Regions from separate parts of the Streptomyces rubellus genome, predicted to be linked through region 2. Evidence: riboswitches for the same ligand, from Rfam matches in the RefSeq annotation. Region 2 holds a riboswitch; each other region holds the start of a gene.
The links. A riboswitch is a leader RNA that binds a small molecule or an ion and turns the genes downstream of it on or off. The one in region 2 is predicted to bind cyclic di-AMP.
Positions count from the first base shown of each region.

Region 1: another riboswitch for cyclic di-AMP. It lies ahead of V1L54_RS12810 (C40 family peptidase); the one in region 2 lies ahead of V1L54_RS16160 (M23 family metallopeptidase).
Region 3: another riboswitch for cyclic di-AMP. It lies ahead of V1L54_RS15620 (transglycosylase family protein); the one in region 2 lies ahead of V1L54_RS16160 (M23 family metallopeptidase).
Region 4: another riboswitch for cyclic di-AMP. It lies ahead of V1L54_RS03970 (transglycosylase family protein); the one in region 2 lies ahead of V1L54_RS16160 (M23 family metallopeptidase).

Region 1 is NZ_JAZDCX010000009.1:105,178-108,765, forward strand. Features, by position in the region: gene V1L54_RS12795 (hypothetical protein) at 1-255, opposite strand, end outside; gene V1L54_RS12800 (MarR family winged helix-turn-helix transcriptional regulator) at 385-840, shown strand; gene V1L54_RS12805 (CBS domain-containing protein) at 1,061-1,477, shown strand; gene V1L54_RS12810 (C40 family peptidase) at 1,685-2,158, opposite strand; cyclic di-AMP (ydaO/yuaA leader) riboswitch at 2,163-2,315, opposite strand; gene V1L54_RS12815 (acyl-CoA dehydrogenase family protein) at 2,879-3,588, opposite strand, start outside.
Region 2 is NZ_JAZDCX010000012.1:97,066-100,653, forward strand. Features, by position in the region: gene V1L54_RS16150 (M16 family metallopeptidase) at 1-360, shown strand, start outside; gene V1L54_RS16155 (M16 family metallopeptidase) at 429-1,799, shown strand; cyclic di-AMP (ydaO/yuaA leader) riboswitch at 2,018-2,180, shown strand; gene V1L54_RS16160 (M23 family metallopeptidase) at 2,193-3,041, shown strand; gene V1L54_RS16165 (GntR family transcriptional regulator) at 3,167-3,588, shown strand, end outside.
Region 3 is NZ_JAZDCX010000011.1:206,534-210,121, reverse strand. Features, by position in the region: gene V1L54_RS15625 (NADP-dependent isocitrate dehydrogenase) at 1-62, opposite strand, end outside; gene V1L54_RS15620 (transglycosylase family protein) at 291-1,424, opposite strand; cyclic di-AMP (ydaO/yuaA leader) riboswitch at 1,431-1,643, opposite strand; gene V1L54_RS15615 (DM13 domain-containing protein) at 2,105-2,698, opposite strand; gene V1L54_RS15610 (arsenate reductase ArsC) at 2,872-3,285, opposite strand; gene V1L54_RS15605 (ArsR/SmtB family transcription factor) at 3,356-3,588, shown strand, end outside.
Region 4 is NZ_JAZDCX010000002.1:359,278-362,865, forward strand. Features, by position in the region: gene V1L54_RS03965 (dipeptidase) at 1-1,236, shown strand, start outside; cyclic di-AMP (ydaO/yuaA leader) riboswitch at 1,624-1,795, shown strand; gene V1L54_RS03970 (transglycosylase family protein) at 1,800-3,119, shown strand; gene V1L54_RS03975 (VOC family protein) at 3,272-3,588, opposite strand, start outside.

The DNA.
Region 1 (3,588 bases), on a different contig from region 2:
GTCCGCCTCCGTGGGCTCCTTCAGCTCCAGGGCGCAGTCGACCTCCCCGTGCGTGCTGACGTCGACCGTTCCCACCCAGAACCTCCGCTTCTCCCCGCCGTCCCCGCCGTCCCGCTCCCGGCCGTCCCCCAGCTGGGGGGACCGCGGGAACGCCGACCGCAGTACGGCGAAGACGGCCGCGGCGTTCGAGGCGGTGCAGTCGGGCAGTTCGATCTCGACGAGGCTAGCGCTCTCTTCGTTCTGCACAGTGCTCATGGTCCCTACCTGTACCCCGGTGCGGGCGATGGTCACAGTCCGGATCCGTCCGCCCGCGGCCACCTCCCCGCATCCGGCACCACCGTGGGTGCGACCAACGGAATGAGCCGGCTCGGCTACGCTCGCCGCATGGACACGACGGCCTACCACGCCGCCCCCGCCCGGCTGCGGAACACACCGAGCTGGCTCCTGTCGCAGGCGACGGCACACGCCCACCGGCTGGTGTGGGCCGCGTTCGCCGACGCCGGCGTCCGGCGCTACCACTACGCCCTGCTCGCCGCGCTGGAGGAGTACGGTCCGGCCAGTCAGGCGGAGCTCGGCCGCCGCTGCGGGATCGACCGCAGCGACGTCGTCGCCGCACTCAACGAGCTCGCCGGGCGGGACCTCGTCAGGCGCTCCCCGGACCCGGCGGACCGCCGCCGCAACATCGTCACGGTCACCACCGCCGGAGTACGGCATCTGGGTCTTCTCGACGAGTCCCTGGACCGGGCACAGGACGAGCTGCTCACCGGGCTCTCCCCGGACGAGCGCGCCCAACTGGTACGGCTGCTGGCCCGGGTCCTGGAACACCACTCGCCCCGGTGACAGGACGAGGCGGAGCGGGGGGCGCGGGCGCGGGGAGAGCCCGGGGAGACGTCCGGGAGGGGAGCCGGGGAACACCCGGCACACCGAAAGCCTCCAAAGCGGCACATCGGACATCACCACCCCGGTTGCGGGTACCGGTGCACAAGGGCGGCGGCACCGGTGACCACGGTCCGCGCCGCCTTCGCCCGACATCCGAGTCCGACAGACGAGGAGCGTTCCGATGGCCCGGAAGATCCGCGACGTCATGACCGCCGATCCGACCACCGCCACCCCGCAGGCCACGCTGACCGAGGTGGCGCGCCTGATGCGGGACCACGACATCGGCGACATCCTGATCGTCGACGGTGACGAACTGCGCGGTGTGGTGACCGACCGCGACCTGGTGGTGCGCGCGCTGGCCGAGAACAGCGGCGGCGACACCCCCGTGCAGGAGGTCTGCAGCGACACGCTGGTGACCGCGGAGCCCGACGACGACATCTCGCGAGCGGTCCGGCTGATGCGCGAGCACTCCGTGCGGAGGCTGCCGGTGGTGGACCACGGCCACCCGGTCGGCGTCGTCAGCATCGGCGACCTGGCCGTGGAGCGCGAGCCGGGGTCCGCGCTCGCCGACATCAGCGCCGACAGCCCCAACCACTGACCGCGCCGGCACCGCGCCCCGTCCGGCCACCGCCGGGCGGGGCGCCCGCGCGCACCGGTGGCCCGGAGGAGACCGGCGCGCATTCCGGAACCGGGCGCCGGGGCCGGAAAACCGGACGGCGCGCCACGGGGGTCTCCCGTGGCGCGCCGTCGTTCCCGGCCCCCGGAGGCACTCGGGCCCCGCGGACCGGACCGGGGCTGACCCGGTTTACCTCACCCGCCCGTACCGCACGCTCTTGGTCCAGATCTTTTCCTTCCGGACGGTCTTCCCCGGCTTCGGGGAATGCCAGATCTTTCCGCTGCCGGCATAGATGCCGACGTGGTAGACACGGCCACCGGAGTGGAAGAACACCAGGTCGCCCTTCTTGCGCGACTTGACGGAGACCTTCTTGCTGCGGTTGTACTGGGCAGCCGCGGTGCGCGGCAGTTTCTTGCCCGCCTTCTTGTACGAGTACTGGGTGAGCCCCGAGCAGTCGAAGCGCTTCGGCCCCGCGGCACCGTACTTGTACGGCGCGCCCTTCTTGGCGGCCGCGACCTTGAGCGCCTTGCCTGCCGGGGTGGCCGCCTCGGCCTCAGGGGTGGCGTTCGGCACCAGTGCCGCCCCCGCCAGCGTCGCCACGGTGACGGCGGAGGTGACGGCGGCCCGGGAGGCGAGTCCCGGTATGCGTGCGTACGCGGACATGAACTGACCCTTCGTCATCCGCCTGCGAAAGATGACCTGTCGGGTTCGGGCCGGCGAAGTTGCCCGGCCACCGAAGTGGCTTCACCCCAAGGGCCGCGTGGGACGCGGCCCGCCTTGCTCGGGTCTCCCGCTCCTGCCGATCCGTTGTGGTTCGTCTCTCGCCCGGGTGGCGGCAGGACTCGGCGTCCGCCCGGACCGCCCCGCCGTGCGACGGGGACTTGGCAACGCTTACGGATACTGCGTCAAGAACGCCGCGATTTCGAAGACTGAAGGCTTTCTGTGAACTTCTTCACTCCTGCGGAACCCGGCCGCGGAACCGTTTCACCGGCCGGTTGGTTACCGCATGAAACAACCTTTGAACAGGGGATTCTGACAGGCTGTCCGGAGGCGCGAAAAGGGCGGGCGGAATCCCGCGCGGACCCGGCGCGTGTGAGCCCCGTCACCCCGAACGGCTGCCCGCGTGTCGGGTGAATCCGGTGCGGATTCACCCGGGAAACGCCACGCGCCGGCGATATGACGCCCCGTCGGGCGGAACCGCCCGGATGTCCTCCGGCGCCCCCGCCGCCACACCCGTCCGCCGGACGCGCACGCGGACGGGGCCGCGCCGCGTACGGCCCGGCCCCGCTCCCGGAGCGGCACGCCTGCCGGGGCGGAGCGTCCCCGGGGAACAGCGCGCCGCGTCACCGGACCACCGCCGCCCCCGCGGTGGTCCGGCGGAGTTCAGCGGATGTGCATGCCCGAGATCGTGCGGGCGACGACCAGCCGCTGGATCTCGCTGGTGCCCTCGAAGATCGAGTAGATGGCGGCGTCCCGGTGCATCCGCTCCACCGGGTACTCCCGGGTGAAGCCGTTGCCGCCGAGGATCTGGATCGCCTGGGCGGTGACGGCCTTGGCCGTCTCCCCGGCGAAGAGCTTGGACATCGAGCCCTCGGCGGCCTCGAAGGGCCTGCCCGCCGCCGCCATCCACGAGGCCCGCCACACCAGCAGCCGGGCGGCGTCGATACGGGTGCGCATGTCGGCGAGCTGGAAGGCGATGCCCTGGTTGTCGATGATCGGGCGGCCGAACTGCACCCGGGTCCTGGCGTACTCCAGCGCGACCTCGTACGCGGCGCGGGCGATGCCGACGGCCTGGGCGCCCACGGCCGGACGGGAGGCCTCGAAGGTGGCCATCGCGGCGTTCCGCACGCGCTCCCCGGCCTTCCCCCGCTTCGCCTTCTCGCGGGCGCGGGCGAGGCGCTCGTCGAGCTTCTCCTTGCCGCCCAGCAGGCAGTGGCCGGGGACGCGGACGCCGTCCAGGACGACCTCGGCCGTGTGGGAGGCGCGGATGCCGTGCTTCTTGAACTTCTGCCCCTGGGACAGGCCGGGGGTGTTCGGCGGTACGACGAAGGAGGCGTGCCCCTTGGCGCCGAGTTCGGGATCGACGACGGCGA
Region 2 (3,588 bases):
GAGGAGATGGAGCGGGCCCAGGCGCTGCTGGAGCGCGAATGGCTGGACCGGCTGGCCACGGTCGGCGGCCGCGCCGACGAGCTGTGCCGGTACGCCGTGCTGTTCGGCGACCCCCAGCTCGCCCTGACCGCGGTGGAGCGGGTGCTGCGGGTCACCGCCGAGGAGGTGCGCCAGGTGGCCGCCGCCCGGCTGCGTCCCGACAACCGCGCGGTGCTGGTCTACGAGCCCGTCGGGGCGACCGCGCCCGACACCGCGGCGGAGGTCGCCGACGGTGCCACCGTCTCCGGTACCGCCGCCGACGCGTCCGCCGCCGGTACCGCCTCCGCCGACACCGCCACCGACGAGGAGACCGCTCAGTGAGCGACGCCACCGCCCAGTCCGCCCGGTCCGCCGGCGCCTCCCCGGAGCAGTCCGGGAACGGCGTGTCGATGGACTTCCACCCCCAGCCCGCCGGCGGGCAGCCCAGGCCCTGGGCGTTCCCCGCCCCCGAGCGCGGCGAGCTGTCCAACGGCCTGACCGTGCTGCGCTGCCACCGGCCCGGCCAGAAGGTCGTCGCGGTCGAGGTCAACCTGCCGGCCCCGCTGGACGCCGAGCCCCGGGACCGGGAGGGGGTCGCCGCGATCATGGCCCGGGCGCTGAGCGAGGGCACCGACAAGCACAGCGCCGAGGAGTTCGCCGCCGAGCTGGAGCGCTGCGGGGCCACCTTGGACGCGCACGCCGACCACCCCGGGGTGCGGGTCTCGCTGGAGGTCCCGGCCTCCCGGCTGACCAGGGCGCTCGGCCTGCTCGCCGACGCGCTGCGCGCCCCCGCCTTCCCCGCCGGCGAGGTCGAGCGGCTGGTGCGCAACCGGCTGGACGAGATCCCGCACGAGCTGGCCAACCCCGCCCGCCGGGCGGCCATCGCCCTGTCGAAGGAGCTGTTCCCGGAGGACTCCCGGCTCTCCCGGCCCCGCCAGGGCTCCCAGGAGACCATCGAGGGCATCGACGCCGCGGCGGTGCGCGCCTTCTACGAGGCGCACGTACGGCCCTCGACCGCCACCGCCGTGGTGGTCGGCGACTTCACCGGGGTGGACCTGGACGCCGCCCTCGCCGACACTCTCGGCGCCTGGACCGGCACCGCCGCCGAGCCCCGGCCGATGCCGCCGATCACCGCGGACGACACCGGCCGGGTGGTGATCGTGGACCGCCCCGGCGCGGTGCAGACCCAGCTGCTCATCGGCCGGACCGGCCCCGACCGGCACGACAGCGTCTGGCCCGCGCAGGTGCTCGGCACGTACTGCCTGGGCGGCACCCTGACCTCCCGCCTGGACCGGGTGCTGCGCGAGGAGAAGGGCTACACCTACGGGGTGCGGGCCTTCGCCCAGGTGCTGCGCTCGGCCCCCGGCGGTACGGGCGCCTCCCTGCTGGCCGTCAGCGGCTCGGTGGCCACCGATGTGACCGGGCCCGCGCTGGCCGACCTCTGGCAGGTGCTGCGCACCCTGGCGGAGGAGGGGCTCACCGACGAGGAGCGGGACACCGCCGTGCAGAACCTGGTGGGAGTGGCCCCGCTGCGCTACGAGACGGCGGCGGCCGTCGCGGGCACCCTCGCCGACCAGGTGGAACAGCACCTTCCCGACGACTACCAGGCGCGGCTGTACGCCCGGCTCGCCGAGACGGGCACCGTGGAGGCCACGGCGGCGGTGGTCGCCGCCTTCCCCGCGGACCGTCTGGTGACCGTGCTGGTGGGGGACGCCGCACAGATCGCCGAGCCGGTGCGCGAGCTGGGGGTCGGGGAGGTGACCGTCGTCACGGACCAGTGACCGGCGGCACCGCGACGGACGGGACATCTCGGGACGTCTGCCGGGGGCCCCTTGTGTGGTTGCCACACAAGGGGCCCTCGGCGTGTCTGTTTTGACCCCTTATGGCGTAAGCGGCGTGTGTCATGCGTGACAAAGCCACTGATTTGCTTGTTCGCTCAAACTTGTCTGTTTAGCGTCGTTTCCGCTGCCCGTCAGAAGCGTCCGCGACCGCGGCCGACGGTCAGCACTCGCCGAGTCCCCCGCCAGGGGGAGCCGGGGACCCACCCTCCGCGCCGACCGCGTGCGAGGTGCCCCACCGGGGTGAATCGGGCCACGCGCCCGTAGGAGACCTTCCTGCTCCGAACCCGTCAGCTAACCCGGTAGGCGACAAGGAAGGAAAGGAGCACGCCGTCCATGGCGTTCAACCGTGCCACCGGGCAGTTCACCGACAGGCTCACCGAGCGGATCACCGGTCTGACCGGGAGGCTCACCGGCGGAGCCCCGCTCTCCGCCCGCGCCGTGCGCACCGGCGCCGGCCTCGCGGGGGCCGCCGCCCTCGCCGCCACCGGCGTGGTCGGCACCCTCGCCACCCCCGCCGCCGCCGCGTCCGACGGGACGCCCAGGACCTACGCCCTGGGCTACGTCCAGGCAGTGGCCGTCGGCGACACGATCGCCGACGACGTCAGGGCCCAGGCCGAGGCCCAGCGGCGCGCGGCCGACGCCTCCCGCGAGCGTGCCGGGGCCGCCGGGTCCGCCGAGGACGCTTCGGCCACCCGGGCGGCCGCGAAGGAGCGCGCCGCGAAGGAGCGTGCGGCGGACCGCAGTGCCGACCGCACCGCCCAGCGGCGCGCGGCGAGCGGCTACACGGCCCCGTACGAGGGCGCGCGCACCACCACCCCCTACAAGGCGTCCGGCACCGCCTGGTCCTCCGGCAGCCACAGCGGCATCGACTTCCCCGTCCCCACCGGCACCGCCATCCGCTCCGTCGGCCCGGGCACCGTGGTGACGGCCGGCTGGGGCGGCGCGTACGGCAACCAGGTCGTCATCCGCCACAAGGACGGCCGCTACACCCAGTACGCGCACCTGTCCTCGCTGGGCGTCGCGCCGGGGCAGTCGGTCGGCGCCGGGGACCGGATCGGCCTGTCCGGCAGCACCGGCAACTCCACCGGCCCGCACCTGCACTTCGAGGCGCGCACCGGCGCCGACTACGGCTCGGACATCGACCCGATCGCCTACCTGCGCTCCAAGGGCATCGGCGTCTGATCCGCTCCGCCCCGCCGCATCTTTTACGCCTGTTTTCCACCGGGCATCGGAAATTCCGTTCCGGTGGAATACAGTTCGACTCTGCGGAACATCGCGAACGCGGAGACGACGGCGGAGGTCGGCCCATGCGCATTTCGGCGCACATGGTGTGCACTGCGGTCCGCGACGACATCGTCTCCGGTGCTTTTCCGCCCGGGGCGCGGCTCACCGAGGAACTGCTCGCCAGACGCTACGGCGTCTCGCGGGTCCCGGTGCGCGAGGCGCTGCGCACCCTGGAGTCCGAGGGCTTCGTGACCACCCGGCGGCACGCGGGCGCCTGCGTCGCCGAGCCCACCGAGCAGGAGGCCGCCGACCTGCTGGACCTCCGCGCCCTGCTGGAGCCGCTGGGCACCGCCCGTGCGGCCCAGCGGCGCACCGAGGCGCAGCTGAGGGTGCTGCGCGGGCTGGTCCGGCTGGGCCAGCAGCGGGCCGAGCGCGGGCAGTTGTCCGACCTGCGGGCGCTGGGGGACTGGTACCACGAGACGCTGGCCCAGGCATCCGGCAGCCC
Region 3 (3,588 bases), on a different contig from region 2:
GAATACGTCGCCAGGGCAGGGGCCTCGTCGGTGTGCGTGTAGATGATGGTCGAGTCAGTCACCGGGTGCTCTCCGCTCCACGTCTGCAACATTGCTCGACATCAAGATATCTCGTGGGCCCCGCTCCCTTCGACTCTCCCCTCCGCTCTCCTCCACTGCTTCCCGGCTCCCCACCCGATTCCCCCTCGGCGGGGAGCCGCGCCGGCGGCACGGGCGCCGCAGGACACGGCGGGGGCCGCCGGGCGGACGCCCGGCGGCCCCCGCCCGTCCCCGGGGACGGGCCGGTACGGTCAGTACGGTCCGTTGACGTTGTCGATCGACCCGTAGCGGTCGGCCGCGTAGTTGCAGGCGGCGACGATGTTGGCGACCGGGTCGTACTGGCTGTTGGCGGTGCCCGGCACATGGTAGGCGTCGAAGGTCGGCTTGATGACCTGCAGCAGGCCGATGGAGGGAGTGCCGCGCTGGGCGTTGATGTCCCAGTTGTTGACGGCGTTCGGGTTGCCGCTGGACTCCCGCATGATGTTGCGGTGGATGCCCTGGTAGCTGCCGGGGATGCCGTGGGCCCGCATGATGTCCAGGGCCTCGCGGATCCAGCCGTCCAGGTTGTCGGCGTAGGCCTTCGCCGACTGCGGCTGCGCGGACTGCCGGGCCTGCGCGGCGGGGCGGGCCTCGTTCTTCTTCGGCGCGGCCTTCTTCGGCGCGGCGCTCGGGGTGGCGCCGGACCGGGCGGTGTCGAGGGTCAGCCGCTGGCCGGGGAAGATCCGGTTCGGGTCGTCGCCCACCGTCTTCCGGTTGGCCTCGTAGACCGCCTCCCAGCCGCCCTCGACGCCGTGGCCGGTGGCGATGCCGTAGAGCGTGTCACCGCTGAGGACGGTGTAGGTGCCGGGGCCGGCGGACTTCCGCTCCGCCGCGGCGGCTCTCTCGCCCTGCCGGCTCTTCTGGACCTGCTGGGTCTGCTGGGTCTGCTGGGTCTTCCCGGTCTGGGTGCGGACCTCGGAGCGCTGCCGGTCGGCGGCTCCGGCGTCCGGCGTACCGCCGTCCCGGCTGAGGCCGGCCGCGGGGCCGCAGGTGGGCCAGGCGCCCGGCCCCTGCATGTCGAGCAGCTTCTCGGCGGCGGCGATCTGCTCCGCCTTGCCGGCCAGGTCGGCGCGCGGCGCGTACCGGGTGCCGCCCGCGGCCTCCCAGCTGGACTGCGAGAACTGCAGTCCGCCGTAGTAGCCGTTGCCGGTGTTGATGGACCAGTCGCCGCCGCTCTCGCACTCGGCGACCTCGTCCCACACGGCGACGGAGGCGGCGTTCGCGCTGCCCGCGGTGAGCAGCGGCGCGGCCACGCCCGCGCCACCGGCGGTGAGGACGACGGAGAGACGGGAGAACTGACGGGAGATCACGGGCGTGCGCGGGCGACGGTGTCGGCCTCGAGACATGGGGGGATGTCCTCTCCTACGCCTGCGAGGTTAGCTGTCGGATTCGGGCTGGAGTTGCCCGGCCGTTCCCGGTGCGCCGAGGCGCGCCGGGGAGTGGCTTCACCCCGAGCCGTACCGGCGGAAAGCACGGTACGGCGGATATGTGGTTTCCCCGCTCCTGCCGCGTTCGACTGCGGTCCGTCCCCCCGACCGGGCGGCAGGATTCGGCGTACCGGCGGTGGGGCCTCCGCCCTGGGACCGGAGGCCAGGAAACATAAACACAACCAATTCCCGGAAACAAGGGACCAAAAATCCGCCGGGTCACACGATCACCGCAGGCCTGTAGTGGTTGGCCACGGTACGTGGCCGATCTCCTCCCGGGAGTGAGAGGTCACCCGGCCCGCCGATCGGCCAAAGTCCGGCGGAAATCGGGGAATCGGCGGCGGGGGACGGGTCCTCTTCCCAGGAGGCAACCGCCGGTGAAATGGAGGAGTGATTCCCGACACATCCGCCGGACGGTTTTCTTTACATCACCCGATCAGGAACTTTGCGCACCTCTCCGGAGAATACCGGAAAACGACCGCACCCCTTCGTGAGTTATTCGGCCTTTCTGTCCGCTGTGCCCCTTTCAGGGCTTTCGGTCTCTTCGTGTGCTTACCCGGGGACCGGGCCGGTCGCCGCCGGGCGCGCCCGGCCACCCGTCAGGCGCGGGTCAGCTCCGCCGCGCCGAAGGAGACGTCGAAGCGGTCGCACCAGATGCTCACACTGGTGAACCCGGCCGGGTCGACGTCGTCGGGCAGCGGATAGTTCTGGTCGCCCTTGTTCCCCTTGAGCTTGCCGAGACTGACGTACTTCCCGTCGTCGAAGACGCTCCAGCCCGCCCGGCCCTCCTTCACCGGCGCGTCGGTCAGCCAGACGTACAGGTCCGGGCCGTTGCTGGTGTCGAGGCCCTCCAGGCGCAGGACATGGGAGCCGTCGGCCAGCCGGAGCAGCCGCACGGAACCGGAGGTGGTGTGCTCATGGCTGATCAGATCGCCGCCCGCCAGCGTCCGCGGCTCCTGCGGTGCGGACGGCGTGGACGACGGGGACGGCACCGGGGAGGCGTCCCCGGACGGCGCGGAGGCCGTCGGCGGGGCCGCCGTGTCCGCGGCGGCGGGCAGCGCCTCCTGGACGGTCTCGTCCTGCCACAGCTTCCACGGCTGGAACCAGTACAGCCCCACCCCGGCCGCCACGACGGCCAGCACCGCCACCCCCGCGACCACCGGCCTGCCCAGCACCTGGCGCACACGCCCCATCCCGTTCTCCTCCTGGTCCGTGCCTCGGTCCGGCACACCATTCAACGCGGCCGGCGGCACCCGCGGGCCGTTCGGAGGATGACGGAACCCTTACGGCTCCCCGGCGCTCCGGCCGCTCCGGGGACACGCCGGAGGCAGGGCGCGGCCGCGCCCCGGCGGACCGCACATGGCGGTCACCGGACGGGCTCCGGGGCGATCTCGGCGATCAGGCCCTCGATACGGGCCTTGATCTCGTCACGGATCGGGCGGACCGCCTCGACCCCCTGCCCGGCGGGATCGTCGAGCTTCCAGTCGAGGTAGCGCTTGCCGGGGAAGACCGGGCAGGTGTCCCCGCACCCCATGGTGATGACGACGTCGGACGCCTGGACGGCCTCGACGGTCAGCACCTTGGGCACCTCGGCCGACATGTCGATGCCGACCTCGCGCATGGCCTCCACCGCGGCGGGGTTGACCGCGTCAGCCGGGGCGGATCCGGCCGAGCGGACCTCGACGCGGTCGCCGGCCAGACGGGTCAGCCAGGCGGCGGCCATCTGGGAGCGGCCGGCGTTGTGGACGCACACGAACAGCACGGACGGCTTGTCGGACATCACGGACTCCCTGCCTCACGACGACTCCCGGGAGTGGCATCACCCCCGACTGATGTGAGAGTATCAGCGCATGATGACGTCAGTCGATACTGACCTGATCCGGGTGCTCGCCGACCCGCTCCGCATGCGGATCGTGACCCTGCTGGCCACCGAGACGCTGTGCACCACCCACCTGGTGGCGGAGACCGGGGCCAAGCAGACCAATCTCTCCAACCATCTGCGGGTGCTGCGCGAGGCGGGTGTGGTGGAGACCGAGCCCTGCGGCCGGTTCACCTACTACCGGCTGCGCCCGGACATCATCGA
Region 4 (3,588 bases), on a different contig from region 2:
GGTACGGACGGCACGCACGAAGCGGACGGTGCGGACGGTACGGACCGGGCCGGGGAGCCGCTGGAGCGGGCCCGCGCGCTGCTGGCCGCCCACCCCGTCTTCGACGGCCACAACGACCTGCCGTGGGCGCTGCGCACCCAGGTCCGCTACGACCTCGACCGGCGCGACATCGCCCGTGACCAGTCCGCCCACCTCCACACCGACCTCCCGCGGCTGCGCGCGGGCGGGGTGGGGGCGCAGTTCTGGTCCGTCTACGTCTCCACCGAACTGGCCGGGGACGCCGCCGTCAGCGCCTGTCTGGAGCAGATCGACGCGGTGCGGCTGCTGGCCGGCCGCTACCCGGACGACCTGCGGCTCGCCTTCACCGCCGACGAGGCGGTGGCGGCACGGGCCGAGGGGCGTATCGCCTCGCTGATGGGGGCCGAGGGCGGCCACTGCATCGCCAACTCGCTCGCCACGCTCCGCGCCCTGTACCGGCTGGGTGTGCGCTATCTCACCCTCACCCACAACGACAACACCGACTGGGCGGACTCGGCCACCGACACCCCCCGCCACGGCGGCCTGACCCGCTTCGGCGAGGAGGTCGTACGGGAGATGAACCGGCTGGGGATGCTGGTGGACCTCTCCCATGTGGCGCCGGACACGATGCGCGACGCGCTGCGGGTGTCGGCGGCGCCGGTGCTCTTCTCGCACTCCTCCGCCCGGGCGGTGTGCGACCACCCGCGCAACATCCCCGACGACGTGCTGGAGCGGCTCCCGGCCAACGGCGGTGTGGCGATGGCCACGTTCGTGCCCAAGTTCGTCCTGCCCGCCGCCGTCGCCTGGGACGACGCGGCCGGCGAGCACCTGCGCGCCCACGGCCTGCGCCCGCTGGACGGCGGCGAGCGGGCCCGGGAGGTCCGGCGCGCGTACGAGGCGGCGCACCCGCGCCCCGAGGCGACGGCGGCCACCGTCGCCGACCACCTGGACCACATGCGCGAGGTCGCGGGCATCGACCACATCGGCGTCGGCGGCGACTTCGACGGCACGCCCTTCACCCCGTCCGGCCTCGACGACGTCTCCGGCTACCCCAATCTGGTGGCCGAGTTGCTGGCCCGCCGCTGGTCCGAGGCCGATCTGGCCAGGCTGACCTGGCACAACGCGGTGCGGGTGCTCCGCGACGCGGAGGCGGTCGCCCGTGCGGAGCAGGCCCGGCGCGGCCCCTCGACCGCCACGATCGAGCAGCTCGACGGCTGACCCGGGCCGGCCCGGAAGATGGCCGGATCCGGTCGGCCGGGGCCGGATCCGTGCCTGCGGACCCTCTCGGTTACCTCCTCGTGATGCACGTCACGAGTGCGATCTTCCGGTTCGTCGCGCTCTGTGTCGGTTTCTGTCACACGGGTGATGACCGCTGGTGAGCGAGTCGGATGACGAGGCGTCAGAAAGGAAATGCCGCACCCTGCGCATCCATGTCATCACCCTGAGTGCGAATACCGGGTGCCGCAATGCCTTCGAAACGGGCGCCGTGTGACCCATCGGCTTGTTGACGACGAAACGATGTGTTTACGGTTCTGGCCGTGTCGCACCAACGTGCGGCGACCCGCTGCCGAACGCCGAGTCCTGCCACGGCAGCGGGTTGGAGCATCCACACCACCGCCGGCAGGAGCGGGGGACCCAACGAAAACCGCCGGCCCGTGCCCATACGGGACGGCTTGGGGTGAAGCCACGCCTCGCGGCCCAGCGCCGCGCAACGGCTGGCCGGGCAACTCCAGCCCGAACCCGACAGCTCACCTCGCAGGCGTAGGAGAAGGAGCCACCTCATGTCCGCAAGCGGACGTCATCGTCGTGCCCACAGCAGCCGTCTCTCCCGCCTGTCCCTGGCCATCTCGGTCGGTGGCGCGGGTGTGGCCCTGCCCCTGATCGCCACCGGCAACGCCAGTGCCGCCTCCGTCGACACCTGGGACCGGGTGGCGCAGTGCGAGAGCACCGGCAACTGGAGCATCAACACCGGCAACGGCTTCTACGGCGGCCTGCAGTTCCAGCAGAGCACCTGGGAGGCCTTCGGCGGCACCCAGTACGCCCCGCGTGCCGACCTGGCCACCAAGGAGCAGCAGATAGCCGTCGCCGAGAAGGTGCTGGACGGGCAGGGCCCGGGCGCCTGGCCGGTGTGCTCGGTCAGGGCCGGACTCACCAAGGGCGGTCCCGCCCCCCAGATCTCCCCCGACGGTGCGGCCGAGAAGGCCGAGAAGCCCGCCGCGCCGCAGCAGGACCGTTCGGAGCGTGCCGACCGCAGCGAGCGGAAGGCCGAGAAGGCCGAGAAGGCCGAGAAGCCCGCCGCTCCCAAGCAGTCGGCGCCGAAGCACGCGGCCCCGAAGAAGTCCGCCGGGGAGACCGCGAAGACCACCGCGTACCGGGTGGTCAGCGGTGACACCCTGTTCAAGATCGCCCGCGCCCAGGACGTCTCCGGCGGCTGGCAGGAGATCTACGAGGACAACCGCGAGGTCATCGGCGGCGACCCCAACCTGATCTACCCGGGTCAGCAGCTGAGCCTGGGCGGCACCGCCGTTCAGCAGAAGGCCGCCGCCAAGCCGGAGGCCCAGCCGCAGGCCAAGGCCGAGAAGAAGGTCCAGCCGGAGGCCCAGAAGGCCCAGCCGAAGGCCGAGGTCAAGCCCGAGCCCGCCAAGCGCGCCCCCGAGCGCGCCGACCGGAGCGAGGCGCGCACCTCCGCCGGTGTGTCCTCCGGTTACACCGCTCCGGTCGCGGCCCGCCCCTCCGGCTCCTACAAGGCCGCGGGCGCCCGCTGGTCCAACGGTCACACCGGTGAGGACTTCGCCGCCGCCTCCGGCACCCCGGTGAAGGCCGTCACCAACGGCACCGTGGTCTCCGCCGGCTGGGGCGGCGCGTACGGCAACCAGGTCGTCATCCGGCACGACGACGGCCGCTACAGCCAGTACGGCCACCTGTCCTCGATCTCGGTCAGCGCCGGCCAGAAGGTCAGCGCCGGCTACCGGATCGGCGGGGTCGGCTCCACCGGCAACAGCACCGGCCCGCACCTGCACTTCGAGGTGCGCACCGGTCCCGGCTACGGCTCGGACATCAACCCGCTGGCCTACCTGCGTGCCAACGGCGTCAACATCTGAGTCACGCCACCACCGCCCGGCCCGGCACGGGCCGGGTGAGACCCCCTGTGGGACAGCAAGAGGCGGGCGGGACGCGGAAACCACTTCCGCGTCCCGCCCGCCTCGTCCCGTCCGGCCGCGCGCTCCCCGGCCCCTCGGCCCCCGCGTACGCCTCAGCGGTAGCAGAGGCAGAAGGGGTGCCCCGCCGGGTCCCGGTACACCCGGAAGTCGCGCTTGCCCCCGTCGTCGTCCCCGTCGAGCAGCTCCGCCCCGAGCGCCAGCGCCTCGTGCTCGGCCTCCTCCCGCTGTGCGCGGGGCACGTAGAAGTCGAGGTGGAACTGCTGGGAGTGCTCGGCGCTCGGCCACTTCGGCGGCACGTGGCCGGGGGCCTGCTGGAAGGCCAGCCGCTTCACCACCGTCCCGTCCGGGGCGAAGACCACCTCGACCCAGTCGCCCTCGCCCTCGACCGTCCCGCCCAGCAGCCGCGCGT